Regions from separate parts of the Streptomyces sp. NPDC050121 genome, predicted to be linked through region 1. Evidence: riboswitches for the same ligand, from Rfam matches in the RefSeq annotation. Region 1 holds a riboswitch; each other region holds the start of a gene.
What was found. Region 1 has a riboswitch for cobalamin ahead of ACIBTS_RS19215 (cobalamin biosynthesis protein). Riboswitches for the same ligand answer to the same signal wherever they lie in the genome.
Positions count from the first base shown of each region.

Region 2: another riboswitch for cobalamin. It lies ahead of ACIBTS_RS08335 (CbtB domain-containing protein); the one in region 1 lies ahead of ACIBTS_RS19215 (cobalamin biosynthesis protein).
Region 3: another riboswitch for cobalamin. It lies ahead of ACIBTS_RS30625 (ribonucleoside-diphosphate reductase subunit alpha); the one in region 1 lies ahead of ACIBTS_RS19215 (cobalamin biosynthesis protein).
Region 4: another riboswitch for cobalamin. It lies ahead of ACIBTS_RS42600 (prenyltransferase/squalene oxidase repeat-containing protein); the one in region 1 lies ahead of ACIBTS_RS19215 (cobalamin biosynthesis protein).

Region 1 is NZ_JBITJV010000011.1:194,504-201,942, forward strand. Features, by position in the region: gene cobN (cobaltochelatase subunit CobN) at 1-1,647, opposite strand, end outside; gene ACIBTS_RS19210 (cobyric acid synthase) at 1,644-3,176, opposite strand; gene ACIBTS_RS19215 (cobalamin biosynthesis protein) at 3,173-4,126, opposite strand; cobalamin riboswitch at 4,224-4,367, opposite strand; gene ACIBTS_RS19220 (hypothetical protein) at 4,534-4,755, opposite strand; gene ACIBTS_RS19225 (anion permease) at 4,790-6,034, opposite strand; gene ACIBTS_RS19230 (class II aldolase/adducin family protein) at 6,234-6,950, shown strand; gene ACIBTS_RS19235 (alpha/beta hydrolase) at 6,993-7,439, shown strand, end outside.
Region 2 is NZ_JBITJV010000004.1:264,516-271,954, reverse strand. Features, by position in the region: gene ACIBTS_RS08355 (response regulator) at 1-144, opposite strand, end outside; gene ACIBTS_RS08350 (sensor histidine kinase) at 141-1,385, opposite strand; gene ACIBTS_RS08345 (MMPL family transporter) at 1,517-3,733, opposite strand; gene ACIBTS_RS08340 (VOC family protein) at 4,056-4,862, shown strand; cobalamin riboswitch at 5,025-5,179, shown strand; gene ACIBTS_RS08335 (CbtB domain-containing protein) at 5,218-5,439, shown strand; gene ACIBTS_RS08330 (CbtA family protein) at 5,462-6,220, shown strand; gene ACIBTS_RS08325 (histidine phosphatase family protein) at 6,318-6,920, opposite strand; gene ACIBTS_RS08320 (VOC family protein) at 7,217-7,439, opposite strand, start outside.
Region 3 is NZ_JBITJV010000023.1:117,705-125,143, forward strand. Features, by position in the region: gene ACIBTS_RS30615 (GlxA family transcriptional regulator) at 1-269, opposite strand, end outside; gene ACIBTS_RS30620 (ribonucleotide-diphosphate reductase subunit beta) at 496-1,509, opposite strand; gene ACIBTS_RS30625 (ribonucleoside-diphosphate reductase subunit alpha) at 1,509-3,884, opposite strand; cobalamin riboswitch at 4,008-4,165, opposite strand; gene ACIBTS_RS30630 (GNAT family N-acetyltransferase) at 4,201-4,710, opposite strand; gene mctP (monocarboxylate uptake permease MctP) at 5,488-7,116, opposite strand; gene ACIBTS_RS30640 (DUF3311 domain-containing protein) at 7,113-7,373, opposite strand.
Region 4 is NZ_JBITJV010000048.1:22,219-29,657, forward strand. Features, by position in the region: gene ACIBTS_RS42580 (ECF transporter S component) at 1-68, opposite strand, end outside; gene ACIBTS_RS42585 (ABC transporter ATP-binding protein) at 65-1,768, opposite strand; gene ACIBTS_RS42590 (energy-coupling factor transporter transmembrane component T) at 1,765-2,868, opposite strand; gene ACIBTS_RS42595 (SCO2322 family protein) at 2,875-3,591, opposite strand; gene ACIBTS_RS42600 (prenyltransferase/squalene oxidase repeat-containing protein) at 3,588-4,844, opposite strand; cobalamin riboswitch at 4,927-5,081, opposite strand; gene ACIBTS_RS42605 (phosphotransferase) at 5,166-5,855, shown strand; gene ACIBTS_RS42610 (nuclear transport factor 2 family protein) at 5,860-6,312, opposite strand; gene ACIBTS_RS42615 (MBL fold metallo-hydrolase) at 6,364-7,389, opposite strand.

The sequences.
Region 1 (7,439 bases):
GCCCTCGCCGGGGTCGTTGACGATGAAGGGGTAGATCAGCGGCAGTTCGCCGAGGACGGCGTCCGGCGCGCACCCGCCGCTCAGCCCGAGCCCCTTGCCTGGCAGCCACTCCATCGTGCCGTGCTTGCCCATGTGCACGATCGCGTCCGCGCCGAAACTGTTCTCCAGCCACCGGTACGCGGCCATGTAGTGGTGCGACGGCGGCATGTCGGGGTCGTGGTAGATCGCGATCGGGTTCTCGCCGAAGCCGCGCGGCGGCTGGATCATCACGACGACGTTCCCGAACTGCAGGGAGGCGAGCACGATGTCGTCGCCGTCGACGTACAGCGAGCCCGGCGGCTCGCCCCACGCCTCCAGCATCCCGTCCCGCAGCTCCGGGTCGAGCTTGTCGAACCACGCCCGGTAGTCCGCGAGCGGCACGCGCGCGGGCGCGGCGGCCAGCTGCTCCTCGGTGAGCCACTCCACGTCATGGCCACCGGCGTTGATCAGCCGGTGGATCAGCTCGTCTCCGTTGTCCGGATGCCCCTCGACGACGTACCCGGCGTCCCGCAGCGCGTCGAGCACCTTCACCGCCGAAGCGGGCGTGTCCAGACCGACCGCGTTACCGACGCGCGAGTGCTTCGTCGGGTAGGCGGTGAAGACCAGCGCCAGCTTCTTCTCGGTGTTCGCCTTGTGCTTCAACCGGGCGTGCCGTACGGCGATTCCGGCGACGCGTGCGGCCCGCTCGGGGTCGGCGACGTACACCGGGACGTCGTCGGGGCCCTGCTCCTTGAAGGAGAAGGGGACGGTGATGATCCGCCCGTCGAACTCCGGGATGGCGACCTGCATCGCCGCGTCCATGGGGGACAGGGCGGCGTCGGACCCGTCCCACGTGCTCTTCGACGACGTCAGGCAAAGCCCTTGCAGGACCGGCACGTCGAGGTCGGCGAGCGCCCCGATGTCCCAGGCCTCCTCGTCCCCGCCCGCCGAGGCCTGCGAGGCGTGCGTGCCGCCGGCGGCGAGGACGGTGGCGACGAGCGTGTCGGTCCGCCCCAGGATCTCGTACAGCCCGGCGTCCGCCCCGCGCAGCGAACCGCAGTACACGGCAAGGGCGTTGGCGCCGCGGGCCTCGATCGCGTCGCACAGGGTGTCCACGAACGCGGTGTTGCCGCTCAGCTGGTGGGCCCGGTAGAAGAGCACGCCGACGGTCGGCCGCCCCTCGACGGACGCCCGCTCGCCGTGGACGCCGTACTCGGGCATCTTCTGCGGCTCCAGGAACCCCTCGCCGGTCAGCAGCACGGTGTCGGAGAGGAACCGGGCGAGTTCGGTGAGGTTGGCGGGCCCGCCCTCGACGAGGTACTTGAGGGCCTCGGCCACCACGCCGGCCGGCACCGACGACTCGGCCATCAGCTCGGCGTCCGGCACGGTCTCGCCGCCCAGCAGCACGGTCGGCACACCTGACGCCTTCAGCGCGGCGAGCCCGTCCTCCCAGGCCCGCTTCCCGCCGAGCAGCCGGACGACGGCGAGGTCGGCGCCGTCCAGCAGACCGGGCAGCTCCCGCGTCACATCCACGCGGGTCGGGTTGCCGATCCGGTAGTCGGCGCCGGAAGCGGATCGGGCCGCCAGCAGATCGGTGTCGGCGGTCGACAACAACAACACTGTGCTCATGCGGGCGCTCCCGGTGGAATGAATGGCAGTCCTTGCGGCGCGCCCGACTCGATGAGCCGCCAGAGCGCGTCGGTGTCCGCGTGCTGTTCGATCAGGTCGCCGAGCCGGTCGAGCTGCTCCTCGCGCAGCCCGGCGAACGAGGTGTCGGCGGCGGGCACGAAACGCCGGCCCGCGGCGGCCGCCACCTCGCGCAGGAACGCCCGCCGGAACCCGTCCGACTCCAGCGAGCCGTGCCAGTGCGTGCCCCAGGTCTGGCCGACCCGGCAGCCGTCGAGGCTGTGTCCTTCGCCATCGGAGATGAACGGCTCACCGCCCGTGACGTCGGCGACCCCGTGATGGATCTCGTACCCCTCGACCGGCTCGCCGAGGGCTTGACCGACGGGCCGGGTGAGGGTCTTCTCGCGGGCGAACCGCACCCGCACCGGCAGGACGCCGAGCCCGTCGACCTGCCCGCGCCGGCTCTCGACGTCGTCCTCGATGCGCTCGCCGAGGATCTGGAAGCCCCCGCAGATGCCGAGGACGGGCCGCTGCTCGGCGGCCCGCCGCCGCAGGGCGTCGGCGAGGCCGCGCTCGCGCAGCCACTGAAGGGCGCGCACGGTCCCCCGCGTCCCCGGGACGACGACCAGGTCGGCATCGGCCAGTTCCTCGGGCCGGTCCACGAACCGCACGACGACGCCCGGTTCGGCGGCCAGCGCGTCCACGTCCGTGAAGTTCGACATCAGCGGGATCGCGCAGACGGCGACCCGCAGCACATCCTGTCCGACGGGCGGGGCGGTGTTCGACTCCCGGATCGTCCCGCGCAGCGAGACCCGGAGCCCGTCCTCCTCGTCGATCCCGAGGCCGTGCCGGAACGGCAGCACGCCGTACGTCCGCCGCCCGGTGAGCCCGTGCAGCATGTCGAGGCCCGGCTCCAGCAGGGAGACGTCCCCGCGGAACTTGTTGACGAGAAACCCGGAAACGAGTTTCTGGTCCTCGGGGGAGAGCAGCGCGACGGTCCCGAAGAAGGAGGCGAAGACCCCGCCCCGGTCGATGTCGCCGACGACGAGGACCGGGAGCCCGGCGTTGCGGGCGATCCCCATGTTCACGATGTCGGTCCGCCGAAGATTGATCTCGGCAGGAGAGCCGGCCCCCTCACAGATCACCGCGTCATACGTGCCCCGCAACTCGGCGAGACAGTCGAGAACGGTTCCCAGGAGTTCCCGCTGCCGGCCCCCGTGGTACCCACGGGCACTGAGCTCGCCCACCGGCTTCCCCAGCAGCACCACCTGACTGCTCTGCTCGCCGCCGGGCTTGAGCAGCACGGGATTCATCAGGGCGGTCGGCTCGACCCGGCACGCCTGCGCCTGCATGGCCTGCGCCCGCCCGATCTCGGCGCCCTCGCGCGTCACGAACGAGTTGAGGGACATGTTCTGCGCCTTGAACGGCGCGACCTTGACGCCCTGCCGCACCAGCCACCGGCAGATCCCGGCCGTGACGACGCTCTTGCCGGCGTCGGAGGTGGTGCCCGCGACGAGGAGTCCCCCGCTCATGTCGTCCGCCCCTTCCCTGTCGTGACGATGGCGCGCGCGGCGACGGTGACGCCGAGCGCCAGCAGGCCGACGCGGCGCGAGAGCCGTGCGGCGCGTTCGATGTCGGGGGCGACGACGGGCCGCCCGGCCGCCCCGTTCAGCACCGGCCGGTGCTCGATCCGGCCGCCGTACGACAGCGTCCCGCCCAGCCGCACGCCGAGCGCGCCCGCGAAGGAGGCCTCGACGGGCCCGGCGTTGGGGCTGGGATGCCGGCCGGCGTCCGCCCGCCAGGCCCGCAGCGCGGCCCGCGGATCATCCCCCGCGACGGCGGCCAGTACGGCGGTCAGCCGCGCCCCCGGCCACCCGGCGAGGTCGTCGAGCCGCGCGGAGGCCCACCCGAACCGCCGATACCGGGCCGACCTGTGCCCGACCATGGCGTCGAGGGTGTTGACGGCCCGGAACCCGAGCAGCCCCGGCACCCCGCCGACGGCCCCCCACACGAGCGCCCCCACGACGGCGTCGGAGGTGTTCTCGGCGACGGACTCCACGACGGCCCGGGCTATCCCGTCCGCGTCCAGCGCCTGCGGATCCCGCCCGCACAGATGCGGCAGCCGTTCCCGGGCGGCCTCGACGTCCCCCGCTTCGAGGGCCCGCCCGATGGCGCGGGCCTCCCGGACGAGAGAGGTCCCGCCGACGACGGCCCAGGTGGCGGCGGCGGTGAGGCCGAGAGAAGCGGCCGAAGAGGGACGTACGGCCTTGCGGGCGACGGCTCCCAGGGTCACGACCCCACCGGCGCAGACGACGGTGTGGACGGCCCCCCAGCCGCGGTGGTCGCGCCAGAGCACCCGTTCCACGGCTGCGGCCGCCCGGCCGAACACGGCCACCGGATGCCCCCGGCGGGGATCGCCGAGGAGCAGGTCACCGAGGAGGCCGGCGGCGGCGCCGTACGCGTGAACGCGAGCGGCATGCACGGGCTCAGCCGGCCGTGGGGTCGGGCAGCGACCTGGTGCTGTGCCTCAACGGCCAAGCGGGCATGGCGATATGTCCTCACTCAGGGTGTCCACGCCCTGGTTCGACGAGACCGGCGGCGAGAGTTCCTGGCTCCCGGGGCTTACTACCCCGGTGACAGTGGCGGGACCGCGCCGGATTCGCACCGGCTTCCTCTTCTGCCGCCGTACATGGCTCGGGCAGTCCACCACGGGCCCGGAAGGGCCGTCAACTTGCTGTTGACCTGCGCGGGGAGAGTGTGCAGAACCCCACATCGGCCCGGTCCCACGGCGCGCGGAGCATGACTCGGCCCTGCCTGCGGCCGCCGATGTGGGCGACCGCAGGCAGGGCCGGGTGAGGAACCTGTACGGCTCAGGCCACGATCTACGCCTCAGGCCACGATCAGGGAGATCCCGTAGGCCACCGCCGCCGCGCACGCCGCGAAGCAGGCGTACGCGCCCGTCACCGCGAGAGCGGCCGAGCCGCCCTCTGCGGTGGCGCGTTCCTGGCGGGACAGGCCCATGACGCCCAGGGTGAACAGGGTGACGAGGCCCACGGTGACCGCGAGGCTGACACCGAAGACGGAGCCCAGGGCTGCCCAGTCGATCTTCATGCTGGTTCTCTTCCTTCGTACCGGGTGCGTGGGCTCAGACGGCCGCGGCCGGGGGAGCGGCCGGCTCGGTGGGCGCGGTCGCCGGGGACGGGATCGTGGCCGTCAGGTCCTCGGCCACCGTGCCCGTCGGAGGCGGGGTCACCGCCGCGATCGCCGTGGTGATCACGCCCGGGGACTCCTCGGGCTCGTTGACGTTGGACGCGTCGACGACCTCACGTCGCGAGATCTTCCAGATCGCCGCGCTGGACGCCACCAGGAAGACGGCCACGACCGCCGTGCCCCAGTCGCCCAGGTTCGTGACCGACTCGGCCAGCGCGCCCACCAGCGCCGCCGCCGGCAGCGTCAGGCCCCACGCCACGAACATGCGGGTCGCCGTCGACCAGCGGACCACGCCGCCCTTGCGGCCCAGACCCGCGCCCATCACCGCGCCGGAGACCGAGTGGGTGGTGGAGAGGGAGAAGCCGAGGTGGGAGGAGGCCAGGATGACCGTGGCCGCGCTGGTCTGGGCGGCGAAGCCCTGCTGCGGCTGAAGGTCGGTCAGGCCCTTGCCCATGGTGCGGATGATGCGCCAGCCGCCGAGGTAGGTGCCGAGCGCGATGGCCAGGCCCGCGGAGAGGATGACCCAGACCGGCGGGTCGGAGTCGGGGGCCACGGCGCCGCCGGCGACCAGGGCGAGGGTGATGATGCCCATCGTCTTCTGCGCGTCGTTGGTGCCGTGGGCGAGGGAGACCAGGCCGGCCGAGGCGATCTGGCCGGCCCGGTAGCCCTTCTCGGCGGCCTTGCCGTCGGCCTTCTTGCCGAGGGTGTAGGAGAGGCGGGTCGCGAGCATCGCGGCGACGCCCGCGACGATGGGCGCCGCGATCGCCGGGATGAGGACCTTGGTGACCAGCGCGTCGCCGTGCACCGCGTCGAAGCCGGCCGAGGCGATGGTGGCGCCGATCAGACCGCCCATGAGGGCGTGGGAGGAGCTGGAGGGCAGGCCCACCAGCCAGGTCAGCAGGTTCCAGAGGATCGCGCCGACCAACGCGGCGAAGATGACCTCGGGACGGATGCCGGTCTCGTCGACGAGACCCTTGGAGATCGTGTTGGCGACCTCCACGGAGAGGAAAGCGCCCACCAGGTTGAGCGCGGCGGACATGGCCACCGCGACCTTGGGCTTGAGTGCACCGGTCGAGATGGTCGTGGCCATCGCGTTGGCGGTGTCATGAAAACCGTTCGTGAAATCAAACGCGAGTGCGGTTACCACCACAATCGCGAGGATCAGCGAGAAGTTTTCCATTTACCCAGGCAATCGTTCGAAGTCATCGGTCGGTTGACCGTAGGAAACCTGAGTGAACGGAAGATGAACTGAGGGGGGCTTCGGGGTGTCCGATGTCGGGGTGACTGTGCGGTCCGTACGGCTACTCGCCGCCCGCGAGCCGCTCCGGCCGGGTCGCGCAGCCGTTGAAGAGATTCTGGTCACCCGGCAGGATCGGGGCATGGCTGAGCAGCGGCGCGACGGGCGGGGGTCCCGGGACGCGCGGGACGGTATGTGGAGTGCGGCCCAGGCGCGGGCCTGGGAGGCGCTCGTGACGACGGCCCGCCGCACGGTGAGCGACGGCCTGGTCGTCGGCACCTCCGGCAACGTCTCCGTGCGCGTCGGCGACACCGTGCTGGTCACCCCGTCGGGCGTGCCCTACGACCGGCTCACCCCGGACGATGTGACGGGCGTCGACCTCACCGGTCGGCAGGTGCTCGGCGCCCTGGCCCCGACGAGCGAACTGCCCATGCACCTCGCCGTCTACCACACCACCGACGCCGGTGCGGTCGTCCACACCCACGCCGTGCACGCCACGGCCGTCTCCACCCTCGTCGGCGAGCTTCCCCTCGTCCACTACATGGCGGCCGCGCTCGGCGGCGCCGTCCGGGTCGCCCCCTATGCGACCTACGGCACCGAGGCGTTGGCCGACAACATGCTCGCGGCCCTCGCCGACCGCACCGGCTGCCTCCTGCAGAACCACGGCACCCTCACCTACGGCGCCACCCTCGACCAGGCCTACGACCGCACGGCCCAGCTGGAGTGGATGTGCCGGCTGTGGCTGACGGCCTCTTCGCTGCCCGGCCGCAGTCCCACCCTCCTGACGGAGGAACAGGTCGCGGAGGCGGGGGAGCGGCTGCGGGCGTACGGGCAGCGGCCTTGGTCCCGTCGGGGGTGAGCTCCACTGGCCGGTCGCGACGATGGCCAGGAGACTGGACGGGTGCGCACTGTCAAAGCGACGGCCGCCGCCGTCACCGCAGCCCTGGCCGCCGGCGCCGCCAGTGTTGCCGTCGGCCGGTTCGCCAGCGACGCCGCGCTGAAGGCGCCGCCCGGCCGGCCCCTGCCCACCGAACCCCGGCTCACGGTGCACCGCACGGCCGCCGGCCAGATCACCCTCACCCGCGACCTGGCCGCCCTGCGCCCCGGCACCCACGGGCTCTCCGGCAACGGCTCCCACGCGGTCGTCGGCGCCGTCCTGCCCACCGCCGCGCACTCCGCCGACACCGTCGTACGCCGCCTGGAACGCGTCACCCACGGCACGCTGAACCCCGGCGACGCGGTCTGGCTCACCCCGAATCTGTACGTCGGCGACCCCGGCAGCGCCCTCGGCCTCGACCACGCCGACATCGACGTCCCCGGCGAACTGGGCAGCCTGCCCGCCTGGTTC
Region 2 (7,439 bases), on a different contig from region 1:
CCGGTGGGTCGCGGTGCGGTCGACGGCTTCCTGTCCGTCCGCGGCCTCTGCGACGACGGTCAGGTCCTCGACCGAGTCGATGAGGATGCGGAAGGTGGCCCGCAGCAGGGCCTGGTCGTCGGCGAGCAGGACGCGGATGGTCATGAGAGAGGGCCTTCGGGATCGCGGTCGTCGGGGCTGTCGTCGGTGTCGCCGTCGTCGCTGTCGCCGTCGTCGTTGCGCAGCGGAAGGGCGCAGGCGACCTCGAAGCCGCCCTGCGGGCGATGGCCGGCGTGGAAGGTGCCGCCCACGGACGTGGCCCGCTCGCGCATCCCGAGCAGACCGAAGCCGCCGCCGGGAGCGGTCGGCGCCGCCGGGCGGTCGCCGGTGGTGTCGTTGGTGACGGTCAGGGTCAGATGGTGGGGGGTGTGGACGAGCCGGACCTGTGCGGTGCGGGTCGCGGCGTGCTTGGTGACGTTGGTGACGGCCTCCTGGATGATCCGGTACGCCGTCAGGTCGAGGACGGGGCTGAGGCGGCGCGGCTCTCCCTCGACGGTGACCGTCACCTCCAGGCCGACCGCCGAACAGCCGTCCACCAGCTCGGGCAGCTGCCCCAGCCCCGGGGCGGGAGCCAGCTCGTCCGCCGCGTCGGTGTCCTCGCGCAGCAACCCCACGGTGGCCTTGAGCTCGCGCAGCGCCGCGGCCGTCGTCTCCGGCAGCTTCGCGATGATCTCCAAGGCCTTGCCGGGGTCCGTCCGGGAGAGATGGGCGGCGGTGCCGGCCTGGGCGTCGGCCAGCGTCAGATGATGGGCGACCACGTCGTGCAGCTCCCGGGCGATGCGCATGCGTTCCTGGATCACCCGGTGCCGCGCCTCCTCCTCACGCTGCCGGTCCGCATGCTCGGCACGGGCCACGGCGTACTCGCGGCGCACCCGGACATACGCGCCGACGGCCGCCGACAGCAGCACCCAGGCCGCCGGGTTGGCGATCGCGAGGATCGGCGAGTGGAGGAACGACGGGACGAACAGGCCGGTGACGGCGATGCCGACGGTGGCCGCCAGCGCGCTGTTCCAGCTGATGCGGCGTGGCCGGCGCACGCTCGTCGAGTACTGCGCGACCAGGAGCGGGCCCATCACCCCGGGGGTCAGCAGGTAGCCCAGTACCGCCTGGGCCAACGTGCACAGCAGGGTCGTGGCGAGGACGTACAGGGGGCGTTCACGGCGCCAGGGCAGCGCGCCGCACCCGACGGCGGCGAGCGCGACGCCGGGCCACAGCGCCGGCGTCTTTGGCATCACCGTCCGGGTGAGGAGGACGCCGGCGACCGTGAGAGCGAACAACAGGACCAGCGCGGTCGCCTCGACGGTTTTCGGACGGGTCGCCGCTCGACGCCGCCAGCTGGTGTACATGACGCTCCGGGAGAAGGGTGTCGAGGACATTCATGCTCACACACCGCAGGTCGCGGCACCGTTGTCCACGGCGCCGCGACCTGCCGCATGACCGTACGGGAGTACGGGAGTACGGGACCTGGCCACGGGGTTCAGATACGGGCCGGTTCCTGCGGCGCGGGCTCGTTGCCCGCCGGCGCGGCGCAGTGCTCCCGCGAGGCGGTGAGCCCGGCGCCCTCGACGTCCACGTGCGGCAACAGCCGGTCGAGCCACCGGGGCAGCCACCACGCCTTGTCGCCGAGCAGGGCCAGCACCGCCGGCACCAGCGCCATACGGACCACGAAGGCGTCGAACAGCACCGCGACCGCGAGTCCGAAACCGATCGTCTTGATCATCGACTCGTCGGCGCCGACGAACCCGGAGAACACCGCGATCATGATCACCGCCGCCGCGACGACCACCCGCGCGCTGTGCCGGAAACCGGTGACGACCGCCTGGGGAGCCCGGTCCCCGTGGACGTACGCCTCGCGCATCCGGGCCACCAGGAACACCTCGTAGTCCATCGCCAGGCCGAACACGATGCCAACCAGGAAGATCGGCATCAGGCTCATGATCGGACCGGTCTGCTCCACGCCGAGCAGCTGCGCGCCCCAGCCCCACTGGAAGACCGCCACGACCGAGCCGAGGGCGGCCAGCACCGACAGCAGGAACCCGAAGGCCGCCTTCACGGGCACCAGCACGGAACGGAAGACCACCAGCAGCAGGAGCAGCGCGAGCGCGACGATGACGCTCAGATAGGGCACGAGGGCGGCCTGCAGGGCCTGGGCGACGTCGATGTCCATCGCGGTGCTGCCGGTGACCTCGAACGTCGCCCCCGTCGTGCGCTCCAGCTCGGGGCGCTCGGCGCGGATGGTCTGGACGAGGTCCTTGGTGTGCTCGTCATTGGGTCCGGTGGCGGGCACCGCCGAGAACAGCACCGTGTCTCCGGCCTGGTTGAACCGCGCCGGGGACACGGACACGACGCCGCGGGTCGCGCCGATCTCCTGGGCGATCCGGGTCGCGGCCGCCTTGGGGTGGTCCGCTCCCCTGACGTCCGCCACGATCGTCAGCGGCCCGTTGAAGCCCGCGCCGAAGCCGTCCGCGAGCGCGTCGTAGGCGCGCCGTTCCGTGGACGAGACGGGCTTGGACTCCGCTCCCGGCATGCCCATCTCCAGGCGCGTGGCCGGCAGGGCCAGGGCGCCCAGGCCCGCGATGCACACCAGCAGCACGGCCAGCGGGCGGCGCAGCACGAACCGTGCCCAGCGGGAGCCGCCGTTGTCGGCCGGCCGAGCCGGGCCGCCGCCCTTGCGCGCCCGACGCGAGAGCACGGCGTCCGGCCACATGCCGAGCAGCGCGGGGACCAGCGTGAGGGCGATCAGGACGGCGACGACCACGGCGCCCGCGGCGCACAGGCCCATCTTGGTCAGCATCGGAACGCCGACCACCGACAGGCCCGCCAGCGCGATGACGACGGTGAGGCCTGCGAAGACCACGGCGGAACCGGCCGTGCCGACGGCGAGGCCGGTCGCCTCGCGCGGTGCGTGGCCGCCCGCGCGCTCCTCCCGGTAGCGGGAGACCACGAACAGGGCGTAGTCGATGCCGACCGCCAGTCCCAGCATCGTCGCGAGCGTCCCGGTCGTCAGGGACAGCCCGAAGGTGCTGCCGAGGGCCATGATCGAGGCCATGCTGATCCCCACGCCCGTGACGGCGGTGAGCAGGGGGAGACCCGCGGCCGCGAGGGAACCGAAGGTGATCAGCAGGACGACGGCGGCCAGCGCGATGCCGATGGCCTCGGAGGAGCCGCCCGCCGCGGGCTGCTCGGCGAGCGCCGTGCCCCCGACCTCGACCGTGAGGCCCGACTCGCGCGCCGCGTCGACGGCCCTCTCCAGGGCCGTCTTGTCGGCGTCGGTGAGATCGGCGGCCTTGACCTTGTAGTTCACCGTGGCGTACGCGGTGGAGCCGTCCTCGCTGACCGCGCCCGCCGTGAACGGGTTCACGGCGCTCGCGACCCGGGGTTCGTCGCCCGCCTCGGTCACGAGCGTGTCGATGGCGGCGCGGTGCCCCGCCGCGGTCACCTTCTCGCCGTCGGGGGCCACGAACACGATGCGCGCGCCCGCCCCGTTGGCGTCCGAGCCGGGGAAACGCTCTCCGATCAGGTCGAACGCCTTCTGTGCCTCGATGCCGGGCATGAACGACGTGCCGTTGTCGGAGGCGGCGGGAGCCTTGGCGGCGCCGAACCCGACGGCGCCGAGGATCACCGCCCAGAGCAACGTCACGAGCCAACGCCGCTGGAAGGCGGTCCGGCCCATCCGGTACAGGAAGGTAGCCACGAGAAACGGTTCTCCAGGTCTGGGTTCGGGTGGACCACCAGCCTGGCCTGCGGGGGTGCGCCGGGGCATCGTGCTCGTGCTCGCACTTCCGCCTGGTGCCGACGCACCAAGTGACGGCCTGTTGTCATCCTCGAGGAGGACAGCCGGATACGGCCCGAGCATGAGACGGGGCCCGCAGCCGCAGCCACAGTCGCAATCCGGAGCCGCGGTCCGGAGCCGGGGAGCGGAGCCGCGGTCCGGAGCCGCTTTGCCGACGCGCGATTGTCAGTGCCGGGTGTCAGGCTGAGGTGTCAGGACCTGCGACCTGCGAAAGGGAATCGCCGTGATCACCACCGACCTCACTCCCGGCTCCCCCTGCTGGATCGACCTCGGCGCCCCCGACGTCCGGGCCGCCGCGGACTTCTACGGCGCGGTGCTGGGCTGGGAGTACGAGCCCATGGGGGGCGAGGGGGAGGAGATGCAGGGCGGGATGTTCCGCAAGGACGGCAAGACCGTCGCCGGGCTCGGCAAGCTGACCGAGGAGGGCGCGCGCTCGGCCTGGATGATCTACTTCACCGTCACCGACGCGGACGCCACGAGCCAGGCCGTGGAGCGCGGCGGCGGCACGGTGCGGGTGCCGACGCGGGACCTCGAGGACTGGGGCCGGATGGCGCAGTTCAACGACCCGCTGGGCGGCCAGTTCGCCGTCTGGCAGCCGGGGAAGGACTCGGGCTTCGAACTGGCGGACAAGCCGGGCTCGTTGTCCTGGACGGAGCTGTACACGAGCGACGCCGGGGCCGCCAAGGAGTTCTACGCCGGTGTCTTCGGCTGGCAGTTCGGCGACATGGAACTGCCGGGCGGCGGGGGCACGTACACCCTCGTCACGCCCGCCGGTCAGCCCGAGGAGCGCATGCAGGGCGGCCTCATGGAGGTCGCGAAAGAGGACCTCGCCCTCGCGCACGGGCGGCCGTACTGGCACCCGGTCTTCGCCGTCGCCGACTGCGACGCGGCGGTCGCCGAGGTCAACGGGAACGGCGGCAGCGTGCAGATGGGGCCGGCGGACGCGGAGGGCGTGGGCCGGCTGGCCGTCTGCCTCGACCCCTCGAATGCGGACTTCGTGCTCCTCACGCCGGCCGAGGCGACGCGATAGCCGCCGACCGGACGGCGTGCGCCCAGGCCCCGGTGTGATTCCGGCTGCGGCGGGCGGCTCCCGGGCAGGGGTGAAACCGGTGGTCCGCAGCCGTACGGGACGGGTGATACGGGCCACTTGGCGGGCGAGAGCGCGATCACGCCAGGTGGGGCGCTATTGGCCATGAACCCGACACACGGTACCGTCGCTCTGATATCGACGACGGCATCACGGAAGCCGGTGGGAATCCGGCACGGTCGCGCCACTGTGGTCGATGCGCCCTTTCTCGACACGGGGGCGCATCGCGAGTCAGACCCGGGACCGTCGTCCTGTGCACCACCGAGATGGGACGCGAACTCCCAGAGGAGGCCCTGCCATGGCTCAGCATGTCGCCCAGCCGACCGTCAACAACCCCGTCGTGCCCGCAAAGCTGCCGCTGAAGGACATCGCCCCGTGGGCCGTCTTCTTCGGCGTCCTGATGCTGGTCCTGCTGTACTTCGTCGGCGCCGAGCAGGGCGCCACCTCCGTCGTCTCCGGCGAGAACGTCCACGAGTGGGTGCACGACGCCCGCCACCTCCTCGGCTTCCCCTGCCACTGACCTGAGGGACGCCGCAACCCCGATGAACTCCGCAACGGTAAGAAACCTGCTCGTGCGGGGCATGCTCGCCGGCCTCGGCGCCGGCGTGCTCGCCCTGATCGTCGCCTATTTCCTCGGCGAACCGTATGTCGACAGCGCCATCGGCTTCGAGGAGTCCCACGCCGCCGGTCACGAGCACGAGGTCGAACTCGTCTCCCGCAGCCTGCAGTCCACCGCGGGGCTGGCCACGGGTGTGCTCCTCTACGGGGTGGCGTTCGGCGGTATCGCCGCCCTCGTCTACTGCTTCGCGCTCGGCCGCGTCGGCCGCTTCGGCCCCCGGGCCACGGCGCTGCTGCTGTCGGGCACCGCTCTGCTCGCCGTGTACGTCGTCCCGTTCCTGAAGTATCCGGCGAACCCGCCGTCCGTCGGCGACGCGGACACCATCGGTAAGCGCACCACCCTGTACTTCCTGATGATGGTGCTCAGTGTGCTTCTCGCGGTCGCCGCCGTGATCGTGGGCAAGCGGCTCGCGCCGAAGCTGGGCAACTGGAACGCCACCGTCGCCGCCGTCCTGGGCTTCGTGCTGGTCATTGGGCTGGCGTACGAGTTCCTGCCCGTCGTCAACGAGGTACCGGCGGACTTCCCGGCCACGCTGCTGTGGCGGTTCCGGCTCTCCGCGCTCGCGATGCAGGTCACGTTGTGGGCCGGCTTCGGCCTGGTCTTCGGTGAACTGGCCGAGCGAGCGCTGCACCCGAAGCCGTCCGGCGTGTCCGCGGGCTCGGCGGCGGCGGCCCCGCACTGACAGGTCCGACACCAAGTTCAACAGCATGGTGCGACACCACGGTTCAACACCCCGAGAGGGCCCGCGGAAGTGTTCGCGGGCCCTCTCGGGTTTCTCGTCATGAGCCGTCGGCGTGCGGCTCGGACGGGTCCAGCGGATGGCCGATCCGCAGGTTCCAGCGGCCGCTTCGCCCACTGATCGTGGTGGCCGTCAGCGGCGGTACGTCGACCCGCCAGAAGGCGGCCGGGGGCGCCCCCAGCACATGGACCACCACGGCTCGTACGACCTCCGGTTCGACGACGGCGAGCGTACGGCCGCCCATGTCCTGGGCCGTCTCCAGCCAACGCCGCACCCGCCCGCACAACTCCTCGACGGACTCCCCGCCATGGGGTGCGGACGCGGGATCGGCGAGCCAGCGGGCCACCGCCTCCGGCTCCCCGGCGCCGACCTCGGCGAGCGTCAGGCCCCGCCAGCGCCCCACGTCCAGCCCCGCGAGATCGGCCGGCTCCGCCGACTGCGCCGCGTCGAGACCGAGCGCGGCCGCCGTCTCCCGGCAGCGCACGCTCGGAGAGGCGACGACCCGCGCGGCCGTGGGCAGGGTTTTGGCCGCGCCCCGGGCCCGGGCCTGCCCGGCGGCGTCGATCGAACCCCCGTCGTCGAAACGGCCCTGCCGCAGCGACGCGTTCGTCGCAGGCGAGACGAAGGTGACACGACTGGTCACTGGGCGGCTCCTCTTGGTCCGGTCACGGCGTGGTCCTGGCGTGGTCCTGATATGCGCTCACCGTGGGCCCAGAAACCGTATGTGCGGGCGGTCGTCGGGGCCGGTGCGGGTGACGCTGGCGCGAACGCCGTACACGTCCGCGACGAGGGTCTCGGTGAGCCCGGACCGCGATCATGCTCCAGTGGCCGGTGCCCCGCCCGTCGCCCTTACCGCTGCGCGTCAGCTCCGGAGTCACACCGGATTCCCTGACCCGCGCACGTACGGATACGCACATGGGTACGACTGGCCTCGGCAAGCTACCACAGCCCCCCGGCCGCACGTCCTGGACTCGCGACGAGTTCGACCTCGAAGCCGTCCTCGTTCTCCAGATAGGCGGCGCAGTGCTGTCGGCCGCCGGCGTAGGGGTGTCGCTCGGGGAACATCAGGCGCCAGCCGTGCTGCGCGGCGTCGGCAGCCAGCCTCTCGACCATGGCGGCGTCGTCGACGTGGAACGCCAGATGGTTCAGCCCCGGGCGGCAA
Region 3 (7,439 bases), on a different contig from region 1:
AGCAGCTCCGGCGGGAAGTCCCGCTTGCCGTAGGTCTCCCCGGCGGGGACGGCGATCAGGTCGGCGCTCTCCAGCCGTTCGAGCCCGTGCTCCGTGCTCAGGGTGAAGCCCGCGTGGGTGCTCAGCGTCGGCCCCTCCGCCGAGGCGACGGCGAAATCGTAGACCGGCAGCCCTTCGTCGCTGCGGTCGATCCCGAAGACCTCGCAGACGACGCCGAGTTCGAAGGGGTGCACACCGTCCAGGAGGATCGCGGCCACGTTCGTCAGCATGCTGCCAGTGTGCCGTAGGAGTGGCAGTAATTTGAAGGTGTACGGCAGTCCTGCCAGTGTCAGGAGTGTTCGTCGCGGACGACGATTACCTCATGAACGAACTCACCGGATACCTGACCGCCCTGGCCGTCTTCCTCCTCCTCACGGCTCCGGCGCTCGTGGGACTGCTCCACGAGCGCCGGATCGACCGCCGGCTGAAGGCCGCGAAGACCCCTCGGCCGCAGCCTCAGAAGTCCTCGTCCAGGTCGACGGTGCCCTCCACCGCGACCTGGTACGCCGACGGGCGGCGCTCGAAGAAGTTGGTCAGCTCCTGAACACCCTGCAGCTCCATGAAGGAGAAGGGGTTCTCGGAGCCGTAGACCGGGGCGAAGCCGAGCCGCTGCAGACGCTGGTCGGCGACGCACTCCAGGTACTGCCGCATCGAGTCGGTGTTCATGCCCGGCAGGCCGTCACCGCACAGGTCGCGCGCGAACTGCAGCTCGGCCTCGACGGCCTCCCGGAGCATGTCGGTGACCTGCTCCTGGAGCTTGTCGTCGAAGAGCTCCGGCTCCTCCTTGCGGACCGTGTCGACCACGTCGAAGGCGAAGCTCATGTGCATCGTCTCGTCGCGGAACACCCAGTTGGTGCCGGTGGCCAGGCCGTGCAGCAGACCCCGGCTGCGGAACCAGTACACATACGCGAAGGCGCCGTAGAAGAAGAGGCCCTCGATGCACGCGGCGAAGCAGATCAGGTTGAGGAGGAAGCGGCGGCGGTCGGCCTGGGTCTCCAGGCGGTCCAGCTTCTCGACCTCGTTGATCCAGCGGAAGCAGAACTCGGCCTTCTCGCGGATGGAGGGGATGTTCTCCACCGCGTCGAAGGCGGCCGCGCGGTCCTCCGGGTCGGGAAGGTAGGTGTCCAGGAGCGTCAGATAGAACTGGACGTGCACGGCCTCCTCGAACAGCTGCCGCGACAGATACAGCCGCGCCTCGGGGGAGTTGATGTGCTTGTACAGCGTCAGCACCAGGTTGTTCGCCACGATCGAGTCGCCCGTCGCGAAGAACGCGACCAGCCGGCCGATCATGTGCTGCTCGCCCTCGGACAGCTTCGCGAGGTCCGCGACGTCCGAGTGGAGGTCGACCTCCTCCACGGTCCAGGTGTTCTTGATGGCGTCCCGGTAGCGCTCGTAGAAGTCCGGGTAGCGCATCGGGCGCAGAGTCAGCTCGAAGCCCGGGTCGAGCAGGTTCGTGTTACGGCTGGTCATTATTGGCAGGCCTCGCAGGACTCGGGGTTTTCCAGGGAGCAGGCGACGGCCTCTGCGGGCGCCGGCTGCTGAACGGGGACGGTGGCCTGGGCGGCGCGGGCGATGCGGGTCGCCGGGCGCGAGCGCAGGTAGTACGTGGTCTTCAGACCCGACTTCCACGCGTACGCGTACATCGAGGAGAGCTTGCCGATGGTCGGCGTCTCCAGGAACAGGTTCAGGGACTGCGCCTGGTCCAGGTACGGGGTGCGGGCGGCGGCCATGTCGATCAGGCCGCGCTGCGGGATCTCCCACGCCGTGCGGTACAGGGCGCGCACGTCCGCCGGGATCCAGGCGAAGTCCTGCACCGAGCCGTTGGCGTCGCGCAGCGCCTCACGGGTGCGGGCGTCCCAGACGCCGAGCTCCTTGAGGTCGTTCACCAGATACGAGTTGACCTGGAGGAACTCGCCGGACAGCGTCTCGCGCTTGAACAGGTTGGACACCTGCGGCTCGATGCACTCGTACACGCCGGCGATGGAGGCGATGGTGGCGGTGGGCGCGATCGCCAGCAGCAGCGAGTTGCGCAGGCCGGTCGCCGCGATCCGCTCGCGCAGCGCCGCCCAGCGCTCCGGCCAGGTGAACTCGACGCCGTAGTGGTCGGGGTGCAGCACTCCCCGGGCGGTCCGGGTCTTCTCCCAGGCGGGCAGCGGGCCGCTGCGCTCGGCGAGATCGGCGGACGCCTCGTATGCGGCGAGCATGATGCGTTCGGCGATCCGGGTGGACAGCGCCTTCGCCTCGGCCGAGTCGAAGGGCAGCCGCAGCTTGAAGAAGACGTCCTGCAGACCCATCGCGCCGAGGCCGACCGGCCGCCAGCGGGCGTTGGAGCGGCCCGCCTGCTCGGTCGGGTAGAAGTTGATGTCGACGACCCGGTCGAGGAAGGTGACGGCCGTGCGGACGGTCTCGTCCAGCCGCTCCCAGTCGATGTCGCCGGCCGTGGCGTCGACGAACGCGCCGAGGTTCACCGAGCCCAGGTTGCACACGGCCGTCTCGCCGTCGTCCGTGACCTCCAGGATCTCCGTGCACAGGTTGGAGGAGTGCACGACATGGCCCGGCTCGGCCGTCTGGTTGGCGGTGCGGTTGGCGGCGTCCTTGAAGGTCATCCAGCCGTTGCCGGTCTGCGCGAGGGTACGCATCATGCGGCCGTACAGGTCACGGGCCGGGATGGTCTTCTTCGCGAGACCGTCCGCCTCCGCCTTGCGGTAGGCGGCGTCGAACTCCTCGCCCCACAGGTCGACCAGCTCGGGCACGTCGGAGGGGGAGAACAGCGACCAGTCGGCGTCGGCGTTGACCCGGCGCATGAACTCGTCCGGGATCCAGTGCGCGAGGTTCAGGTTGTGCGTACGGCGGGCGTCCTCGCCGGTGTTGTCCCGCAGTTCAAGGAACTCCTCGATGTCGGAGTGCCAGGTCTCCAGGTAGACGGCGGCCGCGCCCTTGCGCCGGCCGCCCTGGTTCACGGCGGCGACGGAGGCGTCCAGGGTCTTCAGGAACGGGACGATGCCGTTGGAGTGCCCGTTGGTCCCGCGGATCAGCGAACCGCGGCTGCGGATGCGGGAGTACGACAGTCCGATGCCGCCGGCGTGCTTCGACAGCCGGGCCACCTGGTGGTAGCGGTCGTAGATGGAGTCCAGCTCGTCGATCGGGGAGTCGAGGAGGTAGCAGGAGGACATCTGGGGGTGCCGCGTACCGGAGTTGAAGAGGGTGGGGGAGGACGGCAGATAGTCGAGCCGGCTCATCAGCCGGTAGAGCGCGGCGACCTCGTCAAGGGAGCGGACGCCCGCTTCTGAATTGGGCGCAGTGTTTTCGGCGAGGCCGCAGGCGACGCGCAGCAGGAAATGCTGGGGTGTCTCGACGACCTTGCGGGTGATCGGGTGCCGCAGCAGGTAGCGGCTGTGCAGGGTGCGCAGACCGAAGTAGCCGAAACGGTCGTCGGCGTCGGCGTCGACCAGCGCGTCGAGGCGGGCCGCGTGGACGCGCACGAACTCGGCGGTGCGGTCCGCGATCAGGCCCTCGCGGTGGCCGACGGCGACCGACGTGGTGAACGACGTGACGTCCTGCGAGGCGGCCTCCGCGGCGATGCCGACGGTCAGCAGCCGGGCGGCCAGCTTCGAGTAGGCGGGGTCCTCGGAGATCAGGCCGGCGGCCGCCTCCGTGGCCAGCTCGCGCAGCTCCGCCTCGTCGGCCCGCGCGGACCGGCCGCGCAGGGCCGCGGCGGCGACCCGGCCGGGGTCGGCGTCGGGCAGGTCGGCGGTCAGCTCGGTCAGGGTACGCAGCAACGCGGTACCGGGACCGTCGGTCTCCAGCTCGGTCACTGAAGCCGGTTCGGCTGGCGCGATGGTCACGTGAGGCTCTCCCTCGCTCGGCGGTGGACCTGGCGGAGGGCAGGGGGCAGCACACGAGCGCACGGGGCGTCGCGTCCACCGGCCCACTCCACGAGGCCCGGACGTCAGGGCACCCGGACCTGATGGGCCGGGCACGCTGTCGGCAGGTCCTCGGACTGACGCTCGTGCGCGGCTGTTCTGAATACAGATGTGCACAAGTACACCGTTGCGGGACAGTTCCGGATTCGCACCGGATTCCCCTGTGGCGACAGCGAGCACGAGCATACATCTTGTGCTCGCCTGTCACGCCACCCCCAGATGTTGTGTCGAGGTGGTTTCAGAGCGTCAACTTATAGGTGAGGAGAGTGAAGTCGCCCAGCTCCGGGACGGGGTTCCAGTCCCGCTCGGGTGTACGGACGAAGCCGAGACGTTCGTAGATGCGGTGGGCGGCGTACATGGTGCGCTGGGTCGACAGGACGACGGTGGTGCAGCCCTCGACGGCTCGCGCGCGCTCGACGCAGGCCCGCACCAGAGCCTCGCCCGCGCCCCGGCCACGAGCGGTACGGCCGACCGCGAGCATACGGATCTCGGTCTCCCCGGGGCCCGCGATGTCCGTCATGAGGTTGCCCGGGCCCGGGACGAAGGTGACTCCGCCGAGGAGGACGCCGCCCTCGACGGCCACGAATACCTCGGCGGCCGACGCCCGCTCCGCGACGTTCTTGAGCTTGTGGAGGTACGGGTCGCTCTCTCCGAAGTCGAGGAGACCGTCGTCCAGATAGGCGCGGGCGGTCAGCTCGCCGAGCGCCTCGAACTCGCCGTTCTCCACCCGCCGTATCACGATGTCCATGGGCCCGAGTCTGCCGGACGCCCGCGCCCGCGGGCTCGTGACTTTCGCGACGCGGCGGCCGAGTCGCGGGGCGTGGCGGGAGTGATTCCATGGAGGTAGGCGTTGTCGCCCTCCAGAACACACCGTGACCAGGGGCGTTCGTCACCCGCCCGGCAAGCAACGGCCGCGCAACGCGCCGATGGCGACGCTCGATCCGAGATGCGGCTGTCACCGCGTCGGGGCGTCGTCCTCGCCCGCCGGCACCGACTGCCGAGGCGTCTGGAGGCCCGCCGCGGCGTCACCCGCCCCAAGAAGTGGCGCCGATGGGTCTCCTACGCGAACCTGACAGGCTCGTCTGGCTGATCGCCGTGCCGGCCATCGTCGCGTGGTGCGCGGAGGGCCTTTACAGGCCCTGTCTGCTCGTCGGCGGCGTGGGCGCGGGGAAGGCCGCCGTCCTGGTGCGGCTCAGCGAACTGCTGCAGCCGGGCATGCAGCCCGGTACCTCGCTCCCGCCCGTACCGGGCTCCACATGTCTGCCTGATGCAAGTTCCAGCTCTGCCCCCACCCTCCCCGGGGCTCGGTGCCCCGGGGAGAGATCCGCGAGCCGTTCTGCCGCCGGCAGCAGGCCCTGCTCCCCGGCCGGTCCGCCGCTGCTTCCCCGGGATCCTGAGCAGGAAGACCCCGCACTGGGTCGGCATGCGCGTCCGGGAAGTGGACCGCTTCTGGGACGTGATGGCCGGCCGGACCCGCGACTGGGGCGTGCTTCCCCGTGAGCTCGGGCCCTGGCCTGTCGGGCCGTCAGTGGGCGCTGCCCGCCGTCGCCGGAGGCAGCTCCACCTGCACCCCCGCGTCCCCGGCGTCCGCCGTGTAGTCCTCCGGCTTTGTCTCGTCGACGCCCTCGGGGGCCTTGGCCGCCTTCAGGACGAAGGTGAGGACCACGGTGACGACGACGTTGAGGACGAACGCCGTCAGGCCGATGTAGCCGATCTCGCCGATGCCCGGGATCTCCTTCGCCGAGCCGCCGAAGTGCTTCTGGGTCGGGGAGGCCACGCCGTACGCGGCGAAGGTGCCGTAGATCATGCCGACCGCCCAGCCGGCGAGCAGCGCCCAGCGGTGGAACCAGCGGGTGAAGAGGCCGCCGACCAGGGCCGGGAAGGTCTGCAGGATCCAGATGCCGCCCAGCAGCTGGAAGTTGATGGCGACCGTCTTGTCCATGGTGAGGACGAACACCAGGGCCCCCACCTTCACAAGGAGCGAGACCAGCTTGGAGACCTTCGTCTCCTGCGCGGGCGTCGCGTCCGGCTTGATGAAGTCCTTGTAGATGTTGCGGGTGAAGAGATTCGCGGCCGCGATCGACATGATGGCGGCCGGCACGAGCGCGCCGATGCCGATCGCCGCGAACGCCACGCCCGCGAACCAGTCGGGGAACATGTCCTCGAACAGCTGCGGGATCGCCAGCTGCCCGTTGGTGACCTTGACGCCGGCCGCGATCGCCATGAAGCCCAGCAGGGCCAGCAGGCCCAGCATCAGGGAGTACAGCGGCAGGATCGTGGTGTTGCGGCGGATCACGTTCCGGCTGCGCGAGGACAGCGTCGCGGTGATCGAGTGGGGGTACATGAACAGCGCCAGAGCCGAGCCCAACGCCAGCGTCGCGTACGTCCACTGGCCCGGTTCCGCCGGGGCCAGCGCGCCGCGCGGCTTGCCCGTGGCCGGGTTGGTCCGGCTGAACGCCTCGCCCGCCTTGGCGAAGATGTCGTCGAAGCCGCCCAGCTTGATCGGGATGTAGATGATCGCCACCGCGATGACGATGTAGATCAGCGTGTCCTTCACGAACGCGATCAGCGCGGGGGCCCGAAGTCCGGACGAGTAGGTGTACGCCGCCAGCACGCCGAACGCGATCAGCAGCGGCAGGTCCTTCACGAACCAGTTGGTGTCCTCGCCGCCGCCGACGCCCATCACGTCGAGCACGGCCTGGATGCCGACCAGTTGGAGCGCGATGTACGGCATCGTCGCCAGGATGCCGGTGACGGCGACGGCCAGCGACAGGCCCTTCGAGCCCCAGCGCCCTCGCACGAAGTCCGAGGTCGTGACGTAGCCGTGCTTGTGGGAGACCGACCACAGGCGGGGCAGGAAGGTGAAGATCAGCGGGTAGACGAGGATCGTGTAGGGCACGGCGAAGAAGCCGGCCGCGCCCGCCGCGTAGATCGCCGCGGGCACGGCGACGAACGTGTACGCCGTGTACAGGTCGCCGCCGAGCAGGAACCAGGTGACCCAGGTGCCGAACGACCGGCCGCCCAGGCCCCATTCGTCCAGGCTGTGCTCGTTCTCGGCCTTGCGCCAGCGCGCGGCCAGGAAGCCCATGGCCGTGACGGCCAGGAAGAAGAAGATGAAGACGGCGAGTGCCACGCCGTTCACGCCGTCGTTCACTTCGACGCACCCCCGCCCTGGGTCGTGCGGCCGCGCTGGTCCCGCTGCCACAGCTTGTACGCGATCATCGTGAGCGCCGTGGAGATCAGCACCCACAGCATCTGGTACCAGTAGAAGAAGGGGATCCCTATGAACGCCGGATCCACCTTCGCGTACGAACCCACCCACAGCATCGCCACGAAGGGCGCGATCAGACAGAGGGCGATGACGACGCGCACAGGCGTCACCACCGGTTCCCTCGTTTCTTCGTCGGACATCGGCGGTTCCGTCCCCTCACTCTGATCGCCTTGATCACAGATGTAATGCGCAGGCAATGTAAGTGA
Region 4 (7,439 bases), on a different contig from region 1:
ACCAGCGTCAACGCGGCGACGGAGCGGGGGCCGAGGTGCACCGGACGTCGCCGGGGCGGCGTCGTCATCGCAGCGCCTCCCGCACCTGGGCGACCGTGAGCCACTCCTGCGGCGCCAGGATCTTCGTCACCTGCGGGGCGAAGGACGGGGAGGAGACGACGACCTCCGCCGTCGGGCCGTCGGCGATCACCTCGCCCTCCGCGAGCAGCACGACCCGGTGGGCCAGCTCGGCGGCCAGTTCCACATCGTGCGTGGCCAGCACGATCGCGTGCCCGGCCGCGGCCAGCCCACGCAGGACGGCGACCAGGCGGGCCTTCGCCGCGTAGTCCAGGCCGCGGGTCGGCTCGTCGAGGAGGAGCAGCGGCGGCCGGGCCGCGAGGACGACCGACAGCGCGAGAGTGAGGCGCTGGCCCTCGGAGAGGTCGCGGGGGTGGGTGTCGTCCGCGATGCCGGGGAGGAGCTCCGAGACCAGGGCGCGGCAGGTGCCGGGGGTGGCCTGCGCGTCCCGGTCGGCGGCCGCGCACTCGGCGGCGACCGTGTCGGCGTACAGCAGGTCGCGCGGCTCCTGCGGGACCAGGCCGACGCGGCGCACCAGGTCCCGGGGCGGGGTGCGATGCGGGACCAGCCCGCCGGCCCGGACCGTTCCCGCCGACGCCTCGACGAGGCCTACGAAGGCGCCCAGCAGCGTCGACTTCCCGGCGCCGTTGCGGCCCATGAGGGCGATCGTCTCGCCGGGCGCGACCGTGAGATCGACGCGGCGCAGGGCCTGGACGCCCGCCCGGCGGACGGCGAGGGAGCGGGCCTCGGCGGGCGGCGCGGGGACGGAGGCGGACGGGGCGGGCGGAGGGCGGCGGAAGAGGCGGCGGGCGGGTCGTCCGGCGGGGCCCGGCACGGGCGGCGGCGGAACCTCGCGAGGCGCCAGGGGTGCCGCCCGGCCAGCCCCTCCCCTCGCGCTCTCCAGGCGTTCCCGCAGGTCACCGGCCCTTCGTCGGGCGTCCCGGACGGTCAGTGGCAGCGGGGTCCAGCCCGCCAGGCGGCCCAGGCCGACCACCGGCGGGAACACCGGGGAGACGGTCATGACGCCCGCCGGGGCGCCGAGGACCGGAGCCGCGCCGGGGGCGGGGAGCAGGGCGACCTGGTCGGCGTACTGCAGGACGCGCTCCAGACGGTGTTCCGCCAGCAGCACCGTCGTACCGAGGTCGTGGACGAGGCGCAGCAGGACGGCGAGGACCTCCTCCGCGGCCGCCGGGTCGAGCGCGGAGGTCGGCTCGTCCAGGACGAGCACCCGGGGGTGCGGGGTGAGGACCGAGCCGATCGCGACCCGCTGCTGCTGGCCGCCGGACAGGGTGGCGATGGGGCGGTCGCGTAGGCCGGCCAGGCCGAGCAGGTCGAGGGTCTCCTCGACGCGCCGGCGCATCACCTCCGGGGGCAGGCCCAACGACTCCATTCCGTAGGCGAGTTCCTCCTCGACCGTGTCCGTCACGAAGTGCGACAGCGGGTCCTGCCCCACCGTCCCCACCACGTCGGCGAGTTCGCGCGGCTTGTGGGTGCGGGTGTCACGGCCGGCGACCGTGACCCGGCCGCGCAGGGTGCCGCCCGTGAAGTGCGGCACGAGCCCGGAGACCGTGCCCAGCAGCGTCGACTTCCCGACCCCGGACGGTCCTGCGAGGAGCACGAGTTCTCCCTCCGGGATCGTGAAGTCGACGCCCTGGACGCTGGGTTGAGGGGCGCCGTCGTACGTCACGGAGACGTTCTCGAAACGGATCACGACGGCTCCTTGGGGACATGGGGAACATGGGGAAGGTAGGGGGCCACGAACGCGGGCAGCAGGCCGAGGAGTGCGGCCGCCGCCGGCCAGAGGGGGAGGGCGGGGGCCGTCAGGGGGACGACGCCGGGGTGCAGGTCCGCCGGGGCGGCCGACGCGGCGACGGTGAGGAGCGCCGCGACCGCGCCGCCGGAGACGGCGACGAGACAGGCACGCGGCGTCCAGCGGTCCGGACGGTACCGGGTGCGCGGCGAGCGCCGGCCGCCCAGGCGCAGTCCGGCGACGGCCGCGACGACCCCGGCGAGTAACACCGGCACGCCGTACGTCCCGCCCGCGGCGGTGAGCAGACCGTACGTTCCCGCGCAGACGCCGAGCAGCCCGCCGAGCGTGAGCGCGGCGGTCGTCCGACGGACGGGGGCGGCGACGTCGGCGGTACGGCCGTACCCGCGGGCGTCCATCGCTGCGGCGAGGGCGACGGAGCGTTCCAGCGCGCCCTCCAGCACCGGCAGGCCCACCTGGAGCAGGCCCCGCACACCCCGGTCCGGACGGCCCCGCAGACGGCGGGCCGCACGCAACCGGTGGACGTCCGCGATCAGGTTCGGGGCGAAGGTGAGGGCCACGACCACCGCCACTCCGGTCTCGTACAGGGCGCCGGGCAGCGTCTTGAGCAGACGGGAGGGGCTGGCCAGGGCGTTCGCCGCGCCCACACAGACGAGGAGCGTGGCCAGTTTCAGACCGTCGTAGAACGCGAAGAGGAGGCCCTCGGCCGTGACCGCGCCGCCGAGCCGGATGCCCTGCGCCCAGTGAGGCAGCGGGACTTCGGGCAGGGTGACGAGCACCTGCGTGCCGGGGATGGGGGAGCCCAGAGCGACGACGAAGACGAGCCGGATGACGAGCACCGCCAGCGCGAGCTTCAGGAACGCCGAGTAGGAACGGGACCAGGGCGTGTCCGGGCGGCATGTGGTGACGACGTACGCGGAGACGGTGAGGAGGAGGGCGAGGAGCAGCGGGTTGGTGGTGCGGGTGGCGGCGGTGCCGAGGCCGAGGGCCCAGAGCCACCAGGCGGCGGGGTGGAGCTGCGGGTGGGAGCGGGAATCACCCATCAGCCGTCAGCCATCCCGGCGGGATCCTCGCCGCCGCGCCTGCCACAGCGCGGCCGCGCCCAACCCCGCGACGGCCGCCGCGCCGGCGTAGAGGCCCAGCGACGGGCCGCCGCCGTCGTTGCCGGACTTCTCGGTGGCCGTCGGCTTCTCCGTCCCCCGACCTTCCGTCCCCGGTTCACTCGTCCCCGGTTTGTCCGTCCCGGGCTTGCCCTTCCCGGACACCTGCTCGCCGCACCCCGTCCGCGGATACCCCGAGATCGCGCACAGCAGGGCGTTCGTGTCGTAGCGCAGCGGTTTGGCGACCGCGGCGAGCGCCTCGGCCGTCGTCGCGTCGGGTGCGACCCGGGCGCAGGCCGTGCGCGGCGACGGCGACGGCGGGCTCTCGCCGGACGGGGCGTCGGCCGTCGTCCCGAAGTCGATGACCAGGGCCACCCGCTTCGTGCCGTCCTGTGCGGGCGTCTTCGCGCAGATCGCCGCGAAGGAGGCCGTGCCGCGCGGCTGCGACGCGTCCTGGGAGTCGGCGCTCACCGCGAACCGGAAGCCCTGGACGTCGCCGTCGGCGGGACGCGCGGTGGAGGGGCCCTGGGTGGCGTACGTCCACTGGTCGCCGGCGCGGTCCCAGAAGGACCAGTAGCGGTAGCCGGCGGCGTGAGCCTGAGCGGCGGTCGCGAGGAGGAGGAACGTCAGGGTCAGCAACAACGGGGGCAGGGTCCGGCGCGTCACGGCTGCTGCTTCCTGCCGCGGCCGCTGATCAGGAAGCCGATGCCGATGCCGGCGACGAGGAAGACGCCGACGATCCACCACACGCTGTAACCGGAATCCGAGTCGTCCTTGCTCTCGGACTCGGCGGCCTGCCGCGTGGCCTTGCCCGTGGCTGTGGTCTGCGGGGTTGGTCCCGTCGCGTTGAGCTGCGCGACCAGGTCCGTGCCGCCGAAATGACGGGGGTCGGCGCCCATGGCGTGGGCGGCGAAGAGGAGTTGGGCGTAGGCGGCGGGGCCGCTCTGCTTGGCCCAGGCCGCGGAGTTCCGCTCCAGCCAGGCCAGGGGCTTCTTCGCCTGCGCGGTCCAGCCCTGTGCGGCGAGGGCGACGACCGCGTCGGCGGTGTTGCCGTAGTCGGGCTGGTCCGCGGCGCCGGGCAGGGCGGACGTCAGATGACCGTCGTTGCTGATCGCCTCGACGAGGTAGGCCGAGCCGTCGCGGGCGAGCTCGGACGGGGTGAGGGGGGCGGGGGAGTTGCCGCAGCTGTTGCCGTTCATCGGTGCCGGCGCCTTGCCCGCCGTCGTCACGAACCCCTTGCCGAGGACGCCGAGCACGCCCGCCGCCGTGGCGTCCGCGTTGGCCGCGAGGCCGCCCTTCTTGTCCGGCTGGTACGCGAACGCGCCGCCACCGGCCTTGTCGCAGGCGATGGAGAGCTTCAGGAGAGCGTCGTACGACGACTTCTGGGCCTTCTTCACCTCCGCGGGCCGCTGCCCGGCCGCCGCCATCGCGCCCGCGACGACGGACGTCGAGTTGGCGTCACTGGCCCCGCCGGGGGAGTAGCCCCAGCCGCCGTCCGCGTTCTGGACGGACTTCAGCCAGCTGACCGCCTTCTCCGTCGCCGCCCGGTGGCCGCCGAGCGCGGCCAGCGCCTGGACCGCGGCCGCCGTGCTGTTGGTGTCCACCATCAGCTTGGCGTCGCACGGCTTCGCGGTGTCCGCGCGGAAGGCGGCGAAGGCGCCGTTCGCGCACTGCTGCCCGGCCAGCCAGGCCACGGCCCGGTCGGCGGGCGTGACGCCCACGGTCCGCTGCGCGAGCAACGCCAGCGACTGGCGCCAGACACCGTCGTACGTCGGGTCGGTGGTGCCGTACAGCCCGTCGGGTATCGCCACCGACGGGGCGGGGGACGGCGTGACGGCGACGGCGGGGACGGCGGCACCCAGGGCGACGGCGGTGGCGCCGGCGAGGGCCAGGGCCGTGACGCTGCGGCGGACGTTCATGATCGGCGGGTGCCTCTCCCGGTGCGGGAGGTCGACGGAGGCGGGCAGCACGGGGCGACCCCGGCGGCTCGACTCCGTATACCTCGACGGTGCGTGCGACGGCGGGCTGCCGACGCACGTGAGCCGGTCACGTTCCGGACCGGGCGATCCGGCTCTACGGTTGCGAGACAGCGCCGGAATTACACCGGCTTCTCCCTGTACGGGCGTGATGACGACGCCGTCACTCTACCGGCAGGTAGCGAACGGCCTGAGGGGTGGCTGCGGATGGGGCGGATGGGGCGGACGGGCCGGACGGAGGTGGGTGGAGGTAGGTTCATGTTCATGCCAGTAACGGGGAGACTGCTCGGCTCGGGTCGCACGGCCGACGTGTACGAGATCGACGAGGCGTGGGTGCTGCGCCGGGACCGGGACGGGTGGGGCGACGCCGCCGCCGAGGGCGCGGTGATGGCGCACGTACGGGAGTACGGCTACCCCGCGCCCGCCGTACGACCCTCGCCCGACGGCTCGCGCACCGACCTGGTGATGGAGCGGCTGAAGGGGCCGACGATGCTCCAGGCGTTCGTGGCGGGCACGTTGGACGCCGAGGAGGCGGGGGCCGTACTCGCGAGGCTGCTGCGCGCGCTGCACACCGTCCCGGGCCGGGTCTCGGGGCCTGGCTCGGCGGACGCCCGCATCCTGCACCTCGACCTCCACCCCGACAACGTGATCCTCACGCCGGACGGCCCGCGGGTCATCGACTGGGCCAACGCGGAGGAGGGCGACCCGGGGCTCGACTGGGGGATGTCCGCGGTGATCCTCGCCCAGGTCGCCGTCTCCGCCCAGTCGATCGCCGCTCCCGCCCGCACGATGCTGGCCGCCCTCCTCGTCGACCCCTCCGACCTCACCGAGCAGGGCCTGACCGAGGCCCTGCGTCGGCGCGCGGCCAACCCGACGATGAGCACCGAGGAAACGGAACTCCTCGCCCCGGCCGGTGAGTTGATCAGGTCGCTGATGAGTCGGACGGGTGGTTGACGGGTCAGACAGGCCGCTCAGCGCGGGGTGTCGGTCCGCCGAAGGGGAGGTGCAGCAGCCGGCGTGCCAGCAGCCAGGTCCCGTCGACTCGCCGGAACGCGTCCTCGTAGTGCCCGACTTGGACCGGGGGTCCGGCGGGGACGATGCCGCCCTCGTAGCCGTCGACCCGGTGCGTCGAGAAGTACGAGGTGGCCAGGGCGGTGTCCGGCGCGGTGACCGTGACCAGGATGTTCGACATGAGACGGCGGGAGAGCCGGTCGGTGGGGCGCGAGCCGAAATACCCGCGCAGCGCCGCCCGCCCCTCGATCAGACGCTCGCCCGCCGGCCATTCCCACCTGCCGTCCTCGGTGAACAGAGCGGCCACGGTGGAGGGTTCACCCAGGTCGAGCCGGTGGACGAAGTCGACGACGAGACGTTCGCAGGCCCGCTCGACGAGAAGGCGTTCCAAGGGATCCATGGGTTCCATGCTGCCGTTGGTATCAGCAGGCCGTTCCGCACCGCGAGCGCATTACACCGCCACGTACGTCACCGGCTCGCTGCCCGCCACCGCCTCCGCGCGGCCCTGTTTCACGAGTCGGCGCAGGTGGGCCTCGGCCTCGGAGACCGCGATGGTCCTCGAACCGTAGGGGATCTGCTGCCAGGGGCGGTTCCACTCCATGCGTTCGGCGAGCTGCCAGGGGGTGAGGGGCTCGGCCAGGAGCGACGACAGGTCCGTGAGGCGGTCCTCGTGGTGGGTGAGCAACTCCCGTACCCGGGAGGGGGCGTCGGTGAAGGCATGCTGGTGGGCGGGGAGGATCTCGGCGGGGGCGAGCCGGCCGACGCGTTCGAGCGAGTCGAGGTAGTCGCCGAGGGGATCGGTGACCGTCGCGTCGTCGGGGTCCTCGTAGAGACCGATGTGCGGGCTGATCCCCGGGAGCAGATGGTCGCCGGAGAACAGGCGGCCGTGGCCCGCAAGTCCGGCCGGGTGACTCTCCTCCAGGTGGAGGCAGACATGGCCCGGGGTGTGGCCCGGGGTCCAGATCGCGCGCAGCCGACGGCCGGGCAGGTCCAGGAGTTCGCCGGGGACGATCTCGCGGTCGGGGAGCGCGGGCGAGAAGCCGAGCGGCGTACGGCGGCGGGCCGTGCGCAGCGGGGCGAGGTGCTCGTCGGGGGCGCCGGCGGCGGCCAACTTGTCGGCCATGTACGTGTACCAGCGCTCGGGGCGGGTCTCCCGGGTCCGCCGCACGATCGACGCGTCCGCCGCGTGCATCGCCACCCAAGCCCCGGACGCATCCCGCACCTTGGCCGACAGGCCGTGGTGGTCGGGGTGGTGGTGGGTGATGACGACACCGTGAAGTTCGGCGACGTCCGTACCGCAGGCCGTGAGACCGGCGGTGAGGGCGTCCCAGGAGGCGGGATCGTCCCATCCGGCGTCGATCAGCACCGGCCCGCGGTCGGTGTCGACGACGTAGACGAGCGTGTGCCCGAGCGGGTTGTCCGGAATGGGCACCCGAAGCGACCGCACACCCCCGCCGTGATCGAACGCCTTCGTCATCTGCCCTCCGTCTCCCGGCCATTGCCCACTATAACTAGAACTGGTATCAG